One region of the Cupriavidus sp. MP-37 genome, then DNA from elsewhere that is predicted to be linked to it. Evidence: predicted binding sites of a transcription regulator. Region 1 holds the regulator's gene; each other region holds the start of a gene.
The links. Region 1 encodes LexA, which represses DNA repair genes until DNA is damaged. Its sites were predicted from a motif close to ACTGTATNNNNATACAGT; they were not measured.
Positions count from the first base shown of each region.

Region 1 (6,030 bases):
TTTCCGGGCTCTGCTGACAGCTCATCGAGCCTGATCCTTCGGTGCGGGTCGTTGTCGAGGCAGTTCCGCGCATCGCTGCGGCGTAACGCTTTGATACAGCGGCCGGGGCCCCCGGTTGCTATGCTGGCCGCATTTTCTTTCCCATTTTCCCCCTATGCTCCGGACGCTCGCTGCCGCTGTCTCCCTGCTGCTGTGTTTGATGGCGCCATCGTTGGCGCAGGCCGATGATCGCGATTATCCCGGTGGCTATCGCCATGGCGGCGGCGAGTACAAGGAGAAGTTCCGTAGCGGCGGCTGCGAGGTGGAGCGCGAGCAAAAGCGCGATGGCGAATACAAGGAAGAGCGCAAGTGCAAGGGTGGACCGCGCGGCTACGAGCAGAAGCAGAAATACCGCGAAGGCCCTTGCCTGATCGAGCGCGAGTGGAAGCGCGACGGGGAATTCGAAGAGAAGATCGAGTGCAAGCGCCGGTGAGCCCTTCGCAGTGCCAGGAGCCGCTGCAGGCTAATGGCGCGAAAATCGAGATGGCGCCTGGCCGGCGCACAAGGTAAAATCCGCAACCGGCGACGGCAAATCCCGCACGAACGCTGTGAAAATTCCAGCGCCGGTGCGACAAGATGCGAAGCCGGAAGCGTTGATTTCAATGGGGTCAATGGCAATGGGCGCCGGGATGGCAATTCCGGTCGTCGTGGGCTCGAGTCCCATCCAGCCAACCCAAGCATTCTTCAGAACGGTGCCTCTCAAGGGCGCCGTTTTGCATTCCCCGGGGGTGGTATGTTTGTTCGAACGGCACTGATTGGCGCAGCGATGGCCACCATGGTGGCAGGGTGTGCCACGGGCACTTCCGAGAAGGATGTCCGCGCTCGCCCGCCGATGCGCCTGTTTACGCCGGCCAAGATGGCCGATGTCGCGAAATGCCTGCGCAACAATCTTGGCGACGAGGCTACGCTGGTCCAGCTGCCGGCGAAAAACCAGGCCGAGATCCGCATCGGCCAGAGCGCGGCAAGCGGTGAATATCAGTACGCCTACCTGATCTCGCTGACGGCACAGCCCGACGGCACGGCGCTGGAATTGCGCAAGACCGATACCTGGTTTCCCCAGCTGACGCCGACGGAACTGGAAGCCGAAGCCAAGGCGTGCGCGCGTAGCTGAGCGGGGCAGAGGGCCCGGCGACGCGAACGTCTGCGAAGATCGGTCAGGCGGCCAGCTTGTCGGTGGTTTCGAGTTCCAGCATGCGGCAGATCGCGGCCATGCTGCCGACCATGGTACGGCGCTGCGTACCCTGGTAGACGCGTACGCCCTTGCTCTGGCGAAACGGCACGGGCTTGACCGGACGGCGGGCGGCGACGTGGTGGATTTGCGGCATGGTGGCACCTCTTTTTAGGCAAAGCGGGGTCAACACCCGGCAAGCCGGGCGACATCAGCAAAGCAATGGAAGCGGGTGGGCCCGCGCAGGACGAGTGCCTGCGGTGGTGCCCGGCTAGAAGCCGGAAGAGCGGATCAGCCCGACGGCGATGCCTTCCAGCGAGAACTCTTCACCGGGCTCGACGATGATGTTGGTGAAGTCCGGGTTCTCGGCGATCAGTTCGATATGTCCGCCGCGCCGCTGCAGGCGCTTGACGGTGACGTCGTCGCCCAGCCGCGCCACCACGATTTTGCCGTTGGCGGCCTCGCTGGCGCGGCGCACGGCGAGCAGGTCGCCGTCGAGGATGCCGGCGTCGCGCATGCTCAGGCCGCGCACGCGCAGCAGATAATCCGGACGCTCATCGAAGACCGAGGCATCGACCTGGTACTGGCGGTCGATATGCTCGGCGGCCAGGATCGGGCTGCCGGCCGCGACGCGGCCTACCAGCGGCAGCGTCAGCTGCATTACCCCGGCCATCGGCAACGAGAACTGGTCCGGCAGCTCCGAATCGCTGCGCGATACCTTCAGGCGGATGCCGCGCGACGCGCCTGGCGTCAGTTCGATCACGCCTTTGCGCGCCAGCGCCCGCAGATGTTCTTCCGCGGCATTGGGCGAGGAGAACCCGAACTCCGCTGCGATCTCGGCGCGGGTGGGCGGAAAGCCGGTGCGGCGGATCGTGTTGCGGATCAGATCGAAAATCTGCTGCTGCCGGGGTGTCAGGGTCGCCATGGGATCGCCGTTCCGTGCAGGGCCGCTGGTTCGGGTGACGGCGCTCCGGGCCGTCATCCAGTATCCGGCGGGCCGGGCACTGTATGTTTAAACAGTATGCTGTGATTTTATACAGTATCGGCGTGAGCGCAAGCAGAATTTTGAGGCGTGTCGCATGGACGCCCGCCCAAGCGTCCGAACCAGGCTGCGGCAAGGGCGCGAGCGCCCGCTACAATCGCGATTCCCTCTACAGAACGAATCCTTGCGCGCTCCCATGACCCAATTGCCTCGCATCGTCGTATTGGCCACCGGTGGCACCATCGCCGGCGCGGCCGGCAGCGCCGCCAGCAGTGCTCGCTACCAGGCGGCGACCGTGCCGGTGTCGTCATTGCTGGCTGCCGTGCCGCCGTTGCAGTCGGTGGCCCGCATCGAGGCCGAGCAGGTGGCGCAGGTCGACAGCAAGGACATGACCTTCGCGCTCTGGCAAACGCTCGCGGCGCGGGTCGGGCACTGGTCGGCGCAGCCAGACGTTGCCGGGATCGTGATCACGCACGGCACCGATACGCTGGAAGAAACCGCGATGGCGCTGCACCTGACCCAAGCGTGCCCGGTGCCCGTGGTGCTGACCGCGGCGATGCGTCCGTCGACATCGCTGTCGGCGGACGGGCCGCTGAACCTGCTGGATGCGGTGCGCGTCGCTGCCCATCCGGAAGCGCGCGGCAAGGGCGTGCTGGCCGTGCTGAACCAGCAGATCCACGCGGCACGGGACGTGGCCAAGGCGCATACGTCGGCGGTCGACGCCTTTGTCTCGCCCGGCGGGCCGCTGGGTTTCGTCCAGGACGACTACGTGCGCCTTGCCCGCGCACCGCGCGCGACCGGCGCCATCGGCCCGATGCCGGCGGCCTGGCCGGTGGTGGAAATCGTGGCGAGTTATGCCCAGCCGGGTCGGGTGGCGGTGGATGCGCTGGTGCAGGCTGGCGTCGCCGGGTTGGTGGTGGCCGCGGCCGGCAATGGGTCGGTCCATGAGGTGCTGGCAGCGGCGCTTGCAGACGCCGCGGCGGCCGGGGTGGCGGTGGTGCGCAGCTCGCGTACCGGTGCGGGCCATGTGGCGATCCCGCCGCAACTGAGTCCGGCCGATGGTGTGTTCGTGTCGGCCGCGGATCTCAACCCCTATAAGGCGCGCGTGTTGCTGGCGCTGGCGCTGGCGCAAGACGCGGGGCTGGCGCGCGACCCGGCGCGGCTGCAAGCAGTATTTGCCAGCGCCTGATTTGCCCGTGTAATCAGTGGCTTGCGTTGTTGCCGCGCGGCGGGCTATAATTTAAGGCTATTCAACCTTGCCACACCGGACTCGTGACGCCCGGGTGGCTAATCCCAAAAGGAGCGTCAATGCGTCATTACGAAATCGTCTTCATCGTCCACCCGGACCAGAGCGAACAAGTGCCGGCCATGATCGAGCGCTACAAGCAGCTCGTGACCTCGCAGAACGGCAACGTTCACCGCGTGGAAGACTGGGGCCGTCGCCAGATGGCTTACATGATCCAGAAGCTGGCCAAGGCTCACTACGTTTGCCTCAACATCGAATGCGGCAAGGAAACCCTGGCTGAACTGGAACACGCGTTCAAGTTCAACGACGCCGTCCTGCGCCACCTGATCGTGCAGACCAAGAAGGCCGAGACCGCACCTTCGCCGATGATGAAGGAAGTGCAGCGCGAAGAAGCCCGCAAGGCCGCGCAAACGACCACCGAAGGCCAGGCCGCCTGAGTGCGGACTGCGGTGTGTGCCGCGGCTGACAGCGTCGGCCGGGGCACGGGCAGAAACAGCAAGGATTGCAACCAGCAAGAGGCCCCGCGTTGAACCAGCTTCGGCTTGCCGCCACCCTGGCGGAACGCGATGCCCTGCGCTATACCCCGGCCGGGGTCCCCGTCGTGAACTGCATCCTGCAGTACAGCGGCGAGGCCGTCGAGGCGCAGACGCCGCGGCAGGTCGAGTTTGCAATCGCTGCGATGGGGATCGGCCAGGTTGGCCAGCGTCTGGAGCGGCTGCCGCTCGGCACGCTGCTCGACTGCGAAGGATTCCTGGCCCGCAAGCACCGCAACAGCAAGGCTCTCGTCTTTCACATCACTGGATGTAAAGCATTCGAAAAGGATTGAATCATGGCATTCGTCAAACGTGACAACAAGAACAAGAAGCGCTTCCAGCAACAGAACCCGCTGTTCAAGCGCAAGCGCTTCTGCCGCTTCACCGTGGCTGGCGTCGAACAGATCGACTACAAGGATCTGGACACCCTGAAGGACTTCATCGGCGACAACGGCAAGATCACGCCCGCCCGCCTGACCGGTACCAAGGCTCACTATCAGCGTCAGCTCGATACGGCCATCAAGCGCGCGCGTTTCCTCGCGCTGATGCCGTACACCGACCTGCACAAGAACTGATCAGGCCCTAGGTCCGTAAGGAGAGAACACGATGCAAATCATTCTGCTGGAAAAAGTCGTCAACCTGGGCAACCTGGGTGACATCGTCAAGGTGAAGGACGGTTACGCCCGTAACTTCCTGATCCCGGGCAAGAAGGCCCGCCGCGCCACGCAATCCGCGATCGCCGAATTCGAAGTCAAGCGCGCCGAGCTGGAAAAGGCCGCTGCCGAGAAGCTGGCTGCCGCCCAGGCCGAAGGCGAGAAGCTGAACGGCCTGACCGTCCAGATCACCCAGAAGTCGGGTGTGGACGGCCGCCTGTTCGGTTCGGTGACCAACGCCGACATCGCTGAAGCCCTGGCTGCCCAAGGCTACAAGCTGGAAAAGGCGCAGGTTCGCCTGCCGAACGGTCCGCTGAAGACGGTTGGCGACCACCCGGTCAGCGTTGCGCTGCACACGGACGTCGTGGTCGACGTGACCGTGTCGGTGGTGGGCGAGAGCGTCTAAGGACGCGCCGCCCGGCCGGCGCTCCGCGCCAGCCGAAGCCGCCGCAAAGCATTGCAAAAAAGGCAGGAGCCCCGGCTCCTGCCTTTTTTGTTGCCCGCCTGCCTTTGACGGTGCTGTCACGGCGCTGTCGCCAAATGTCCGGCGAAGTGTGTCCGCCCGCCGTTATAATCCCTCCCCATGAACGCGCCCGTCGCCGACCCCCAACTCGATAACCTCAAGGTCCCGCCGCACTCCATCGAAGCCGAGCAATCGGTGCTCGGTGGCCTGCTGCTGGACAATGCCGCCTGGGACCGCATCGCGGACTTCCTGTCCGAGGCGGATTTCTACCGTTTCGACCACCGGATGATCTTCCAGAGCATCGCCCGGTTGATCTCGGCCACCAAGCCGGCCGACGTGATCACGGTCTACGAGATGCTGCAGGTGGCCGGCAAGGCCGAAGAGGTGGGCGGGCTGGCGTACCTGAACTCGCTGGCGCAGAACACCCCCAGCGCGGCCAATATCCGCCGCTACGCGGAAATCGTGCGCGAGCGCTCGGTGCTGCGCAAGCTGGTGACGGTGGCCGACGATATCGCCTCGGCCGCCTTCGCGCCCAAGGGCCGCGAGGTGCGCGAGCTGCTCGACGAGGCCGAGTCCAAGGTCTTTGCGATTGCCGAAGAGGGCTCGCGCGGGCAGAAGGGCTTCCAGGAAATCCAGCCGCTGCTGACCCAGGTGGTGGAGCGCATCGACGAGCTGTATCACCGCGATTCGACCACCGACGTCACCGGCGTGCCGACCGGTTTCATCGACCTGGACAAGATGACCAGCGGCATGCAGCCGGGCGACCTGATCATTGTTGCCGGCCGCCCGTCGATGGGCAAGACCGCGTTTTCGCTGAACATCGGCGAACACGTGGCGGTGGAGCAGGGCCTGCCGGTCGCCGTGTTCTCGATGGAAATGGCGGGCACGCAGCTGGCCATGCGTATGCTGGGCTCGGTCGGCCGCCTCGACCAGCACCGGCTGCGTA
Region 1 covers NZ_CP085344.1:1,749,055-1,755,084, forward strand. Annotated here, with positions in the region: gene LIN44_RS08195 (hypothetical protein) at 200-472, shown strand; gene LIN44_RS08200 (hypothetical protein) at 806-1,150, shown strand; gene LIN44_RS08205 (hypothetical protein) at 1,194-1,364, opposite strand; gene lexA (transcriptional repressor LexA) at 1,479-2,132, opposite strand; gene LIN44_RS08215 (asparaginase) at 2,386-3,378, shown strand; gene rpsF (30S ribosomal protein S6) at 3,498-3,872, shown strand; gene priB (primosomal replication protein N) at 3,962-4,261, shown strand; gene rpsR (30S ribosomal protein S18) at 4,265-4,543, shown strand; gene rplI (50S ribosomal protein L9) at 4,575-5,027, shown strand; gene LIN44_RS08240 (replicative DNA helicase) at 5,205-6,030, shown strand, end outside.

Region 2 (6,030 bases), 1.5 Mb from region 1:
AGGTGGCGGCACCGCCGTACTCGCCGCCCAGCGCCAGGCCCTGCAGCATGCGCAGCGCGATCAGGATGATCGGCGCGGCCCAGCCGATGGTGGCGTAGCCTGGCAGCAGGCCGACGATGAAGGTCGACACGCCCATGATCAGGATCGTCACCAGGAAGGTGTACTTGCGCCCGATCATGTCGCCCAGCCGGCCGAACACCAGCGCGCCGAACGGCCGCACGATAAAGCCGGCGGCAAATGCGAGCAGCGCGAAGATGAAGGCCGAGGTCGGGTCCAGCCCGGCAAAGAACTGCTTGGCGATGATCGCCGCCAGCGAGCCATACAGGTAAAAGTCGTACCACTCGAACACCGTGCCCAGCGACGAGGCAAAGATCACCTTGCGCTCTTCGGCAGTCATCGGTGCGTTCTGCGCGCCCCCTCCGGGCACCGCAACGTTTTGCACGTTTGCCATCTTGTCTCCTCCGTCTGGATTGGATCTCGGGCGGGACGTGGCGCGCGGGAAGCACCGTGCGGCTGGCCCCATGCCCAGAGTTGCAGAGGATTGTGGGTGGCGAAACTTACTGCGGTCTGACAGATTCCGGCGCGCCCGCGGCAAAAAATGTCGGGGTATACGCTAGCCGCGCAGAGCATCATGGATGCTGCGCTGCAGGGGCCTGGCGCCTTCGCTCCGCACCGTGGTGCGTCTTGCCGGCGTGCGGCTATGCAGCATCCGCGCCCGGGCCGCGCGAGGCGCCCTGCGAGGGCATCGGCACCGGCGGCGCCTCGGCGCTGTCGGCTTCGGCGTCGCCATGGTTCATGCGCCAGGCGTAGAGCGCGGCCATCAGCACATAGACCACCAGCGCGCCTTGCGCGCCTACCCAGAACGAGAACGGCCAGCCGAAGAAGTTGAAGCGCAGGTCGCGTGCAAACCACGCCACCACGAAGGTGACCGTGAACCAGACCGCGAGCAGGCCGCAGATCCAGCGCAGGTTGCGGTGCCAGGCCAGGCGATGGCGTGCCTCGGCGCTGCCGGGGGCTGGAGTGTCGTTCATGGGGACGGAAAGTTTTCGGGACGGCGCAGCGTCACGCGGAAATGCGCGCCGGCCAGCCGTGGCGATTGCTGGTAGACGTGGTCCGAGATCTGGACGTCGCCGCCGTGCTGCTGCACGATTTCGCGCACGATCGCCAGACCCAGGCCGCTGCCTTCGGTGTTGGTGCCGAGCACGCGGTAGAAGCGCTCCATCACGCGGTCGCGCTCGGCCGGCGCAATGCCCGGACCGGTGTCTTCCACATCCAGGTAGGCGAACGGTTCGAAGGCGTCGGCGCTGACCCGCACCGTGGCGCGGCCGCCGCGCGGCGTGTAGCGGATGGCGTTGTCGAGCAGGTTGTTGAGCATCTCGGTCAGCATCAGGCGGTTGCCCTGGACCATCACCGGATGGTCGTCGGCATCGAGGCCCAGGTCGATGTCGCGCGCCCACGCCTGCGGCAGCCAGTCCTTGACTACCTCGCGCGCCAGCGCCGCCAGGTCCAGCGCGGCCATGCCGCCGGTGCCGGCCAGGTTTTCCATGCGCGCCAGCGACAGCAGCTGCGTGACCAGGTGCGCGGTGCGCTCCGAGCTGCCCGCGATCTGCGCCAGCGAGCGCCGCAGTTCCTCGGGCGACTGCTCGCGCTGCGCCAGCTCGGCCTGCATGCGCAGGCCCGCCAAGGGTGTCTTCATCTGGTGCGCGGCATCGGCGATAAAGCGCTTCTGGGTCTGCACCGACTGGTCCAGCCGCGCCAGCAGTTCGTTGAACGAGCCCACCAGCGGCGTGATCTCCTGTGGCGCGGCGCGTTCGTCGATGGGGCTGGTATCGCCCGGGTTGCGCGCGCGGATGCGCTGCTGGATCGCGGTCAGCGGCGCCAGCCCGCGCGACAGCCCGAACCACACCAGCACCACCGCCAGCGGCAGGATCACGAACTGCGGCAGGATCACGCCCTTGATGATTTCGTTGGCCAGGCGCGCGCGCTTGTCCAGGGTCTCGGCCACCTGCACCAGCACCGGCTGGGTGCCGCTGACCTGCTTGAGCTCGATATACGTATAGGCCACGCGCACGTCGTTGCCGGCCACGCGGTCATCGCGCAGCGACACCAGTCCCGCGTGGCCCTGGTCGTCCTCGGACGGCAGCGGCAGGTCCTGGTCGCCGGCGATGTATTCGCCGCGCTTGCCGACCACCTGGTAGTAGATGTTGTCGGTCTCGTCGGCGCGCAGGATCTCGCGCGCCGACAGCGGCAGCTGCAGCGTGACGCGGCCGTTGACCTCGCGCACCTGCTGCGACAGCACGATGGCGCTGGCCTCGAGCGCGCGGTCGAAGGGACCGTTGGCGATCGACTTGGCCACCAGGTAGGTCACCGCGATGCTCATCGGCCAGAGCAGCAGCAGCGGGGCCAGCATCCAGTCCAGGATCTCGCCGAACAGCGAGCGCGGCGCGGGGTGGGCGGTGCTTTCTTCCAGGTGCGGCAGCGCGTCGGCCAGGTCCTGGTCGGTGGCCTCCGGCGCGGAAGAGGGAGGTGGCGCGGCGCGGGGCACGCGCCGCCATGGCAGTCGCAGCAGGCTCATGTCGGCGAGGTTGGACTCAGGTCGGTCGCGTGGCCTGCAGTGATGGGATCAATGCGGCGCGGCCACCGCCGGCTGGAATTTCTCCAGGCAGTAGCCCAGCCCGCGTACGGTGGCGATGCGGATGCCGCCCACCTCGATCTTCTTGCGCAGGCGGTGCACATAGACCTCGATGGCATTGTTGCTGACTTCCTCGCCCCATTCGCACAGGTGGTCCACCAGCTGCTCCTTCGATACCAGGCGGCCGCTGCGCGTCAGCAGGATCTCGAGCAGGCCGATCTCGCGCGCGGACAGGTCCAGCATCTGGTCGTTCAGATAGGCGATGCGCCCGACCTGGTCGTAGGCCAGCGGCCCGTGCCGCATCAGCGTGGCGCCGCCGCCGGCGCCGCGCCGCACCAGCGCGCGCACGCGCGCTTCCAGCTCGGACAGGGCGAAGGGCTTGGCCATGTAGTCGTCGGCGCCCAGGTCCAGCCCCTTGACGCGCTCGTCGACGCTGTCGGCGGCGGTCAGGATCAGCACCGGCAGCATCGCGCCGCGCGCGCGCAGACGCTTGAGCACCTCCAGCCCGGACATGCGCGGCAGGCCGAGATCGAGGATCAGCAGGTCGAAAGTCTGGGTCGACAGCGCCGAATCGGCTTCCAGCCCATTGGCAACATGGTCGACGGCGTAACCCGAGTGGCGTAGCGAGCGTGTCAGGCCGTCGGCCAGCACGTCGTCGTCTTCGGCGATCAGAATGCGCATGGTTGTCTCCACCCTGGCCGGCATAGCCGGCACCAGTGCGCAAGGGGCACGGGGGCGCGAAGGGGCTTGCCAAGCATACTGTTTTTTTATACAGTACCCGCACGTTCCGCTAGCGCCGCCCGGGGAGACCCCCTGGAGTGCGGCCGCGCAGACAGCCGGGCCGGCGCCGATGCCGGCAAATGCCGGTGCCGCGCCACATGCGGCCTATTTATACACCATTGACTCAAGGACGACCATGGACGACAAGAAGGCAGGTGCCGGCGTGAGCGCCGAGAAGCAAAAGGCGCTTGCCGCCGCGCTCTCCCAGATCGAGAAGCAGTTCGGCAAGGGCTCGATCATGCGCCTGGGCGACGGCGAGGTCGAAAAGGACATCCAGGTGGTTTCCACCGGTTCGCTCGGCCTGGATATCGCGCTTGGCGTCGGTGGCCTGCCGCGCGGCCGCGTGGTCGAGATCTACGGGCCGGAATCCTCGGGCAAGACCACGCTGACGCTGCAGGTCGTGGCCGAGATGCAGAAGCTGGGCGGCACCTGCGCCTTTATCGATGCCGAGCACGCGCTGGACGTCAACTACGCTTCCAAGCTCGGCGTCAATGTCGGCGACCTGCTGATCTCGCAGCCCGACACCGGCGAGCAGGCCCTGGAAATCACCGACGCGCTGGTGCGCTCGGGCTCGATCGACCTGATCGTGATCGACTCGGTCGCCGCGCTGGTGCCCAAGGCCGAAATCGAAGGCGAAATGGGCGATTCGCTGCCCGGCCTGCAGGCCCGCCTGATGAGCCAGGCGCTGCGCAAGCTGACCGGCACCATCAAGCGCACCAACTGCCTGGTGATCTTCATCAACCAGATCCGCATGAAGATCGGCGTGATGTTCGGCTCGCCCGAAACCACCACCGGCGGCAATGCGCTGAAGTTCTACGCCTCGGTGCGCCTGGACATCCGCCGCATCGGCTCGATCAAGAAGGGCGATGACGTGATCGGCAACGAGACCAAGGTCAAGGTGGTCAAGAACAAGGTGTCGCCGCCGTTCCGCGAGGCCTTCTTCGACATCCTCTACGGGCAGGGCATCTCGCGCCAGGGCGAGATCATCGACCTGGGCGTCGATGCCAAGATCGTCGAGAAGTCGGGCGCCTGGTACAGCTACAACGGCGAGAAGATCGGCCAGGGCAAGGACAACGCCCGCGAATACCTGCGCGAGAACCCGGACATCGCCGACGAGATCGAAAACAAGGTGCGCGCGGCGCTGGGCGTGGTGGCCATGAACCCCACGGCCGCAGCCGCGGCGGCCACGATCGAAGACTGACCGCGCCGGCGGCCATTGCTGCAGCAACCGGAAAGGCCGGGCATCGATGATGCGCCGGCCTTTTTGTTTCGGCCCGGAATTTCACGACCCTCATGGCCACCCGTCCCCCCCTTTCGCTGAAGGCCCGCGCCGTCGGCTACCTGTCGCGCCGCGAGCATAGCCGCGCCGAGCTGGCGCGCAAGCTGGCGCCCCATGCCGAGTCGGCCGAGCAGCTGGAACAGTTGCTGGACGCGCTGGAGCGCGAGAACTGGCTGTCGAACCAGCGCTTTGCCGACAGCCTGGTGCATCGCCGCGGCGCCCGCTACGGCACCGCGCGCGTGATGCAGGAGGCCAAGACCCACAAGCTCGACAGCGAGCAGCTGGGCGAACTGCAGGAGCGCCTGCGCGCCACGGAAGCCGAGCGTGCCCGCGAGGTCTGGCGCAAGCGCTTCGGCACGCCGCCCGACACGCCCGAGGCACGGGCCAAGCAGATCCGGTTCATGGTGGCACGCGGTTTTTCGCGTGCGGTGGTCGGCAAGATCATCCAGGGCGCGGATGAGGACTACGGCGACGAGGGTGGCGAGGCCTGATGCGCCATGGTTGGCCGACAATCCCGCGCGACAGTTGCGGCGCAAGGATGTTCCCGGCCGACGCGGCGCGGCATGTTAAACTCCCCGGGTTATTCGGTGCTCCGGTACCGCCGTTTCCCAGCCCCCGTATTCCCGTATTCCCAGCCTGGCCATGCCTCTGTCCCAGCCCGTCAACCGCTCCCTGCGTCACCGTCGCGCCATTGCGGCCGAGGCGTACCAGAGAGAGGACGGCCTGTGGGACATCGAGGTGCGCCTGACCGACACCAAGCCCCGTGACATCGAACTGGCCGGCGACCGCATCCGCCCGCAGGGCCAGCCGCTGCACGACCTGTGGCTGCGCATCACCATCGACGAGGACATGACGGTGCTGGATGCCGAGGCCTGCTCGGACTGGGTGCCGTACCCGTCCCATTGCGACACGATCGGCCCGGCTTACCGCAAGCTGATCGGGCTGAACCTGCGCAAGGGCTTTCGCAAGGCCGTGCGCGAGCGCCTGGGCGGCATGCACGGCTGCTCGCACCTGACCGAAGCCGCCGGCGTGCTGCCGAGCACCGCGATCCAGGCTTTTGCCGGCGAGGTCATCAGTATCCGCGACAACGGCGAGGACGATCCGAATCCGGAGCCGCCCTATCAGTTGAACGGCTGCCACGCCCTGCGTTTCGACGGCGAGGTGGTTCGTCAGTTTTACCCGCGCTGGTATGGTCACCAGCCGACGCCCAAGGTACGGGCCGAGGCCGCGCCTGCCGTCGCATCCGCGCCCCAGGCGCAGCAGCCCGCGGCCAATGGCGACCGCGGTGGTCACGCAATCGACGGCAACGACGCTGTCCCGGCCGACCGGCCGACCGGCA
Region 2 covers NZ_CP085344.1:3,279,058-3,285,087, reverse strand. Annotated here, with positions in the region: gene LIN44_RS15100 (MFS transporter) at 1-451, opposite strand, end outside; gene LIN44_RS15095 (DUF4212 domain-containing protein) at 699-1,031, opposite strand; gene LIN44_RS15090 (sensor histidine kinase) at 1,028-2,575, opposite strand; gene LIN44_RS15085 (response regulator transcription factor) at 2,624-3,313, opposite strand; gene recA (recombinase RecA) at 3,549-4,613, shown strand; gene recX (recombination regulator RecX) at 4,706-5,182, shown strand; gene LIN44_RS15070 (DUF2889 domain-containing protein) at 5,334-6,030, shown strand, end outside.
Region 2: the regulator LexA is predicted to act here: its motif matches at 3,391-3,408, upstream of recA (recombinase RecA).

Region 3 (6,030 bases), 1.8 Mb from region 1:
GGACTGGACCCCCGAAATCGCCAAGGCCACCGGCGCCAAGGCCGCGCACCCGAACGCGCGCTTCACCGCGCCCGCGTCGCAATGCCCGTCGATCGACGACAACTGGGACAACCCGGCCGGCGTACCCATCGATGCGTTCATCTTCGGCGGCCGCCGCTCGACCACGGTGCCGCTGGTGACCGAGGCGCGCAACTGGACCGAAGGCGTCTACATGGCCGCCACCATGGGCTCCGAGACCACCGCGGCGGCGGCCGGCCAGCAAGGCGTGGTGCGCCGCGACCCGTTCGCGATGCTGCCGTTCTGCGGCTACAACATGAGCGACTACTTCGGCCACTGGCTCGAACTCGGCAAGAAGCTCGAGGCCGCGGGCGCCAGGCTGCCGAAGATCTACTGCGTCAACTGGTTCCGCAAGGACGCCGACGGCAACTTCGTGTGGCCGGGCTTCGGCGAGAACATGCGCGTGCTGTCGTGGATGATCGACCGCGTCGAAGGCAAGGGGCAGGGCGCCGAGCACGTGTTCGGCACCTCGCCGCGATACCAGGACCTGAACTGGAACGGCGTCGAGTTCTCGCCGGCGCAGTTCGAGCAGGTGACCTCGATCGACCGCGATGCCTGGCAGAAGGAGCTGGCGCTGCATGACGAGCTGTTCACGCAGCTGAAGCACCACCTGCCGCAAGCGCTGATGGAAGCGCGCGCGGCGCTGGGCAAGCGGCTGGAGGGGTGATGCGCGGGGTCTGCTTCTGAGAAGCAGCCAGCATCGCGCCGGTTTGCTCCCCTCTCCCGCTTGCGGGAGAGGGGCGGGGTGAGGGCAGGAGGGTCAAAGGCTGACGCTGGTGGGTTAAAACAGCAGGCCCCGCTTGATGTGGCACCTAGCTAGACCACCCCTCACCCCGACCCTCTCCCCATGAGTGTATAGACCGGGGACATAGGTAACAGGTGTGCCAGGACATGGGTAACACTTTTCCCGCTTAGTCAGCGGGAGGACAACGTTGCCCTGGAGCCAAAACACCGTGAAGCAGCAAAGAGAAGAGTTCGTCCGCCTGGCACGCCAGGCGGACGCCAATATTGCGGAGCTTTGCCGCCGCTTCTGCATCAGTCGCAAGACCGGTTACAAGTGGTTGAACCGAGAGGATCTGGACGACCGAACTCGGCGGCCACATAGCTCTCCCGGCCGAACTCCAGCTGCCGTCGAAGAGGGCGTGCTAGCGATCCGAGCCGAACATTCGGCCTGGGGCGCCCGCAAGATCGCACGCGTACTGGAGCGTGACCACTGCGTCCAAATCGCCCCGAGCACAGTCAATTGGGTGCTGCGCCGCCATGGCTTGATCGATCCGGCCGCCAGCTCGGCCGCTACAGCCTGGCAGCGCTTCGAGCACGACCGGCCCAATGCACTATGGCAAATTGACTTTAAAGGCCACTTCGCTACCGACACGCAGCGGTGCCACCCACTCACGGTCTTGGACGATCACTCCCGGTTCAATGTGCTGCTCAGGGCCTTGGGCAACGAACAGTTTGAATCCGTACAGGAAGCGTTAGAGAAGGCTTTTGCGCGCTATGGGCTGCCCGAGCGCATCAATGCAGACAACGGCCCGCCCTGGGGTTCTCCAGTGCCCCGTGCACTTACCACGTTGGGTGCTTGGCTGATCCGCCTGGGGGTGCGGCTCAGTCATAGCCGACCTCGCCATCCGCAGACCAACGGTAAGGACGAGCGCTTCCATCGAACCATGCAGGCAGAGCTGTTGGCCAACCAGCGCTTCCGGGATCTGGACGATGCGCAGCATCACTTCAGCCATTGGCGCCACGTGTACAACTTCAAGCGCCCACACCACGCCCTGGATATGGAGACACCCGCAAGCCGCTATGCGCCTAGTCCACGGACGATGCCGCGCGAGCTCCCGCCTATCGAGTACGGCAGCGATGACATCGTGCGAAAGGTAGGCGACGGCGGGCGCATCTGCTTCCGAGGAAAGACGTTCCGGGTCGGACGAGCCTTGGTCGGAACGCCCGTAGCGCTGCGCCCTCGCGTGGATTTGGACGGCACCTTTGATGTCTACTTCTGCCATCAGAAGGTGGCCACAATAGACCTACAGGAGGCCAATTAAACTGGAGACTGGACTGTTACCCATGTCCTGGCACATGTGTTACCCATGTCCCCGGTCCATACAGCTTGCGGGAGAGGGGAGAAAACCGGCAGGTGCGCGAACTTCGCGAGCCTCACCGCCACATATTCCGCATCCGCCCCGCCAGGTCCACCGGCGCCAGCGCCGGCTTCACCGCGCCTTCCCCCGGCATCGGCGGCGGCCACGAGCGGCTGTAGAAGTTCGGCATCACCCGGTTCGGTATGAACCGCGTGCGCGACGCATATACATGGCGGTCGCCGAATCCCACCTGCTGGTGCACGTAGAAGCGCTGCGGCACGATCACGTCGAGGTGGTCCTTGGCCCGCGTCATCGCCACATACAGCAGCCGCCGCTCTTCCTCGATCTCTTCGGTGGTGCCCGTGGCCAGGTCGCTCGGCATGCAGCCGTCGACGGCATTCAGCACGTACACCGCCTTCCACTCCTGGCCCTTGGCCGAATGGATGGTCGACAGGATCAGGTAATCCTCGTCGCGCGAGGGCACGCCGGATTCATCGCTCGAGGCACTGGGCGGGTCCAGCGTCAGCTCGGTCAGGAAGCGCTCGCGCGCGCCGTAGGTGGCGGCGATGCGCTCCAGTTGCTGCAGGTCGGCCTGGCGCGCGGGGGCATCGTCGTGCAGGCGTTCCAGGTGCGGCGTGTACCAGGCCAGCACCTGCTCGAATTCCGATGGCCACGGCGACGTCGGCGCCATCAGCGCGCGTGCCAGCGCCAGCAGCTCGGCCCACGCGGGCGCGGCGGCCGGCGGCGGCTCGAATTCCTGCAGTGCGAACAGCGGCTCGGTCGCCAGCGCCATGGCATCGAGCACGCGTGCCGCGGTCTTGGGGCCGATGCCGGGCAGCAGCTGCAGCGTGCGGAAGCCCGCCATGCGGTCGCGCGGGTTCTCGAGCCAGCGCACCACCGCCAGCACATCCTTGACGTGGGTCGATTCCAGGAACTTGAGGCCGCCGAACTTCACGAACGGGATATTGCGCCGCGCCAGCTCGATCTCCAGCTGCGCGCTGTGGTCGGCGGCGCGGAACAGCACCGCCTGCGCCATCAGCGCCAGGCCGGCCTCGCGCCGCGCCAGCACCTGCTCGACCACGTAGCGGGCCTGGTCGGCCTCGTCGTTGACGACGATGATGCCGGGCTTTTCGGCCGACTGGCGCTCGGACCACAGGTCCTTGGTATAGCGTTCGGCCGCAAGCCCGATCACCGCGTTGGCGGCCTGCAGGATCGGCTGCGTCGAGCGGTAGTTCTGCGACAGCGTGACCTGCTGCGCCGCCGGCGTGAACTGCGCGGGAAAATCCAGGATATTGCGCACGGTGGCGCCGCGGAAGGCATAGATCGACTGCGCGTCGTCGCCGACCACGGTCAGGCCGCGGCCATCGGGACGCAGCGCCAGCAGGATCGACGCCTGCAGCGCGTTGGTGTCCTGGTATTCGTCGACCAGGATATGGTCGAAGCGCGCGCCCATGTCCTGCGCGATGGCGGGCTCGGCCATGGCCTGCGCCCAGTACAGCAGCAGGTCGTCGTAGTCGAGCACGTGCTGCTTCTGCTTGGCCTCGACGTAGCCGGCGAACAGCGTGCGCAGCGCGTCGGCCCACATCGCATAGCGCGGGAACTGCTGCCTGAGCACGTCTGCCAGCGGCGCCTGGGTGTTGACCACGCGCGAATAGATCGACAGGCAGGTTTCCTTCTTCGGGAAGCGGCTGGCGGTCTCGGACAGGCCCAGGTCGTGGCGCACCACATGCATCAGGTCGGCGGCGTCGCCGCGGTCGCTGATGGTGAAGGCTGGCGACAGGCCCAGGGTCTCGGCATATTCGCGCAGCAGCCGCGCGCCGATGGCGTGGAAGGTGCCGGACCACTGCAGCGCCGCGCGCCCCGCGCCGGTACTGGTGCCGAGCGCCTGGTCGACGATGCGCTCGACGCGCCGTCCCATCTCCGCGGCCGCGCGGCGCGAGAATGTCAGCAGCAGGATGCGGCGCGGATCGGCGCCGCCCAGCACCAGGTGGGCGACCCGGTGCGCCAGGGTATTGGTCTTGCCCGAGCCGGCGCCGGCAATGATCAGCAGCGGCGACTCGCTGCCGTGCTCGACCGCGGCACGCTGCTCCGGATTGAGCCGCGACAGGTAGGCGGGGAGCGCTTCGGCGTCAGCTGCGGTGGCTGCGGTGGCGGGGGCAAGGTCCAGGGTCACGGGCGGGGCGGGCGGAAGGGCTTGGAAAGACTGGCGCCAACTGTATATCCATACAGCCCGCCTGCGCAACCCGCTACGCGCAGGATCGCGCCATCCCACAAAAAAAGGTGCTCGATGAGCACCTTTTATCGTCTGTTGGCAGCGCCGGGTATTGCGGCCGGTATTGCGGCCGGTATTACGCGGACTTTGCCAGCGCGCCGTCGAGCAGCTTGTGCAGCGCGTCCCACTCGGGCTCGCCGACGTAGCGCTTGAGGATGCGGCCCTCCTTGTCGATCACGAAGGTGGTCGGCGTCAGGCCCACGTTGCCGAAGGCCTTGGCCGCGCTGCCGTCGGTGTCCATCGCCACCTTGAACGGCAGCCCGCGCGTCTGGGCGAAGTTCATCACGTACATCGGCGGGTCATAGTTCATTGCCACCGCGACGAACTCCAGCCCCTTGCCCTTGAACTGCTCGTAGGTCTTGACCATGTCCGGCATTTCCTTGATGCAGGTGGCGCAGCTGGTGGCCCAGAAGTTGACCAGGTAGACCTTGCCCTTGAGGTCGGCGGTGCTGACCTTTTCACCGGACAGCAGCGTGAAGGTGGCGGCCGGCGCGGTACCGGACGGCGACAGCGCGCGGTAGCCGAACCATCCCAGCAATGCCAGTACCACCACGGCGGCGACGATGGGCCAGGGCTTGCGGGAGGTCTTGGGGGCAGGGGTCGTGGTCATGGGAAGGCGGCTCGGCAGGTTCGGTCAGCAGTGGGACATTCTAATGCGGCAGGCGTTCGCGCGCTGTGCGGAACCGCCTTGCGGCAATCCGCCGCCGCGCTTGCGTCACTTGCGCGCGGCGACGGCGGCGCGGGCCTGCGCCAGCGCCTGTTCCAGGTAGGCGCCGTAGAAGTCGGGCTGCATGCCGCGCAGCGGGCTCGCGGCGGCGTGGCCCTGGCGGTCCAGGAACAGCACCGTGGGCGCCACCTTGACCTGGTGCGCCCGGGCCCAGGCGCGGGCCGTGGTCAGGCTGCCATCTGCAGCGCGCAGCGGGGTGTCGGCGGTCATGTCGAGTTCGCGCACCGCGATCTCGCCGGCGGCGGCCTGCGGTCCCAGGTAGTTGCGGCGCACCGCGTCGCAATAGCCGCAGCCCGGCATCGATACCAGCACCACCAGCGGTTCGCCGCGGCGCGCCGCGTCGGCGCCGTGGGCGGCGAGGTCGGTCGCCGGCGGCAGGTGGGGCGGGCTGGCAGCGGCCGGGACGCCAAAAACGCCGGCCACGGCGGCCAGCAGCGCGCCCGCGGCAAGCCAGGGCAGTCGCGTGCTGGCTAAGGCGAGTCGGGCGGGTCGGGCGGGTCGGGCGGGTCGGGCGGGTCGGGCGGGGCAGGAGGCGGGCATGGCGGAGGTTGGTGCGGCGGAGGCGGCGCCGCAAGCACTGGCGCGCCGCTTCCGGGATAATACCGGTTTCCGCGCGCCGGCATCGCGCCGCGCGCGCCGATCCCGCCCATGCCGTTCCGCCCCGATTCTTCATGCGTTCCGTGCCGCCCCCGCTGAGCCAACCTGCCGCGCCCCGCTGGTCCCGGACGTGCTGCGCCGCGCTGCTCGCGCTGGCCCTGTGCGCCTGTTCGCCGCGCTATGACTGGCGCACCATCCAGTCGGGCGAGGGCGGCTATGCCGCGCTCTATCCCGGCAAGCCCACCAGCGCCGCGCGCGACGTGACCATTGCCGGGCGCAAGCTGCCGATGACGATG
Region 3 covers NZ_CP085344.1:3,542,566-3,548,595, reverse strand. Annotated here, with positions in the region: gene LIN44_RS16360 (phosphoenolpyruvate carboxykinase (GTP)) at 1-724, shown strand, start outside; gene LIN44_RS16355 (IS481 family transposase) at 990-2,102, shown strand; gene LIN44_RS16350 (ATP-dependent helicase) at 2,215-4,311, opposite strand; gene LIN44_RS16345 (TlpA disulfide reductase family protein) at 4,487-5,020, opposite strand; gene LIN44_RS16340 (thioredoxin fold domain-containing protein) at 5,126-5,560, opposite strand; gene LIN44_RS16335 (hypothetical protein) at 5,809-6,030, shown strand, end outside.
Region 3: the regulator LexA is predicted to act here: its motif matches at 4,351-4,368, upstream of LIN44_RS16350 (ATP-dependent helicase).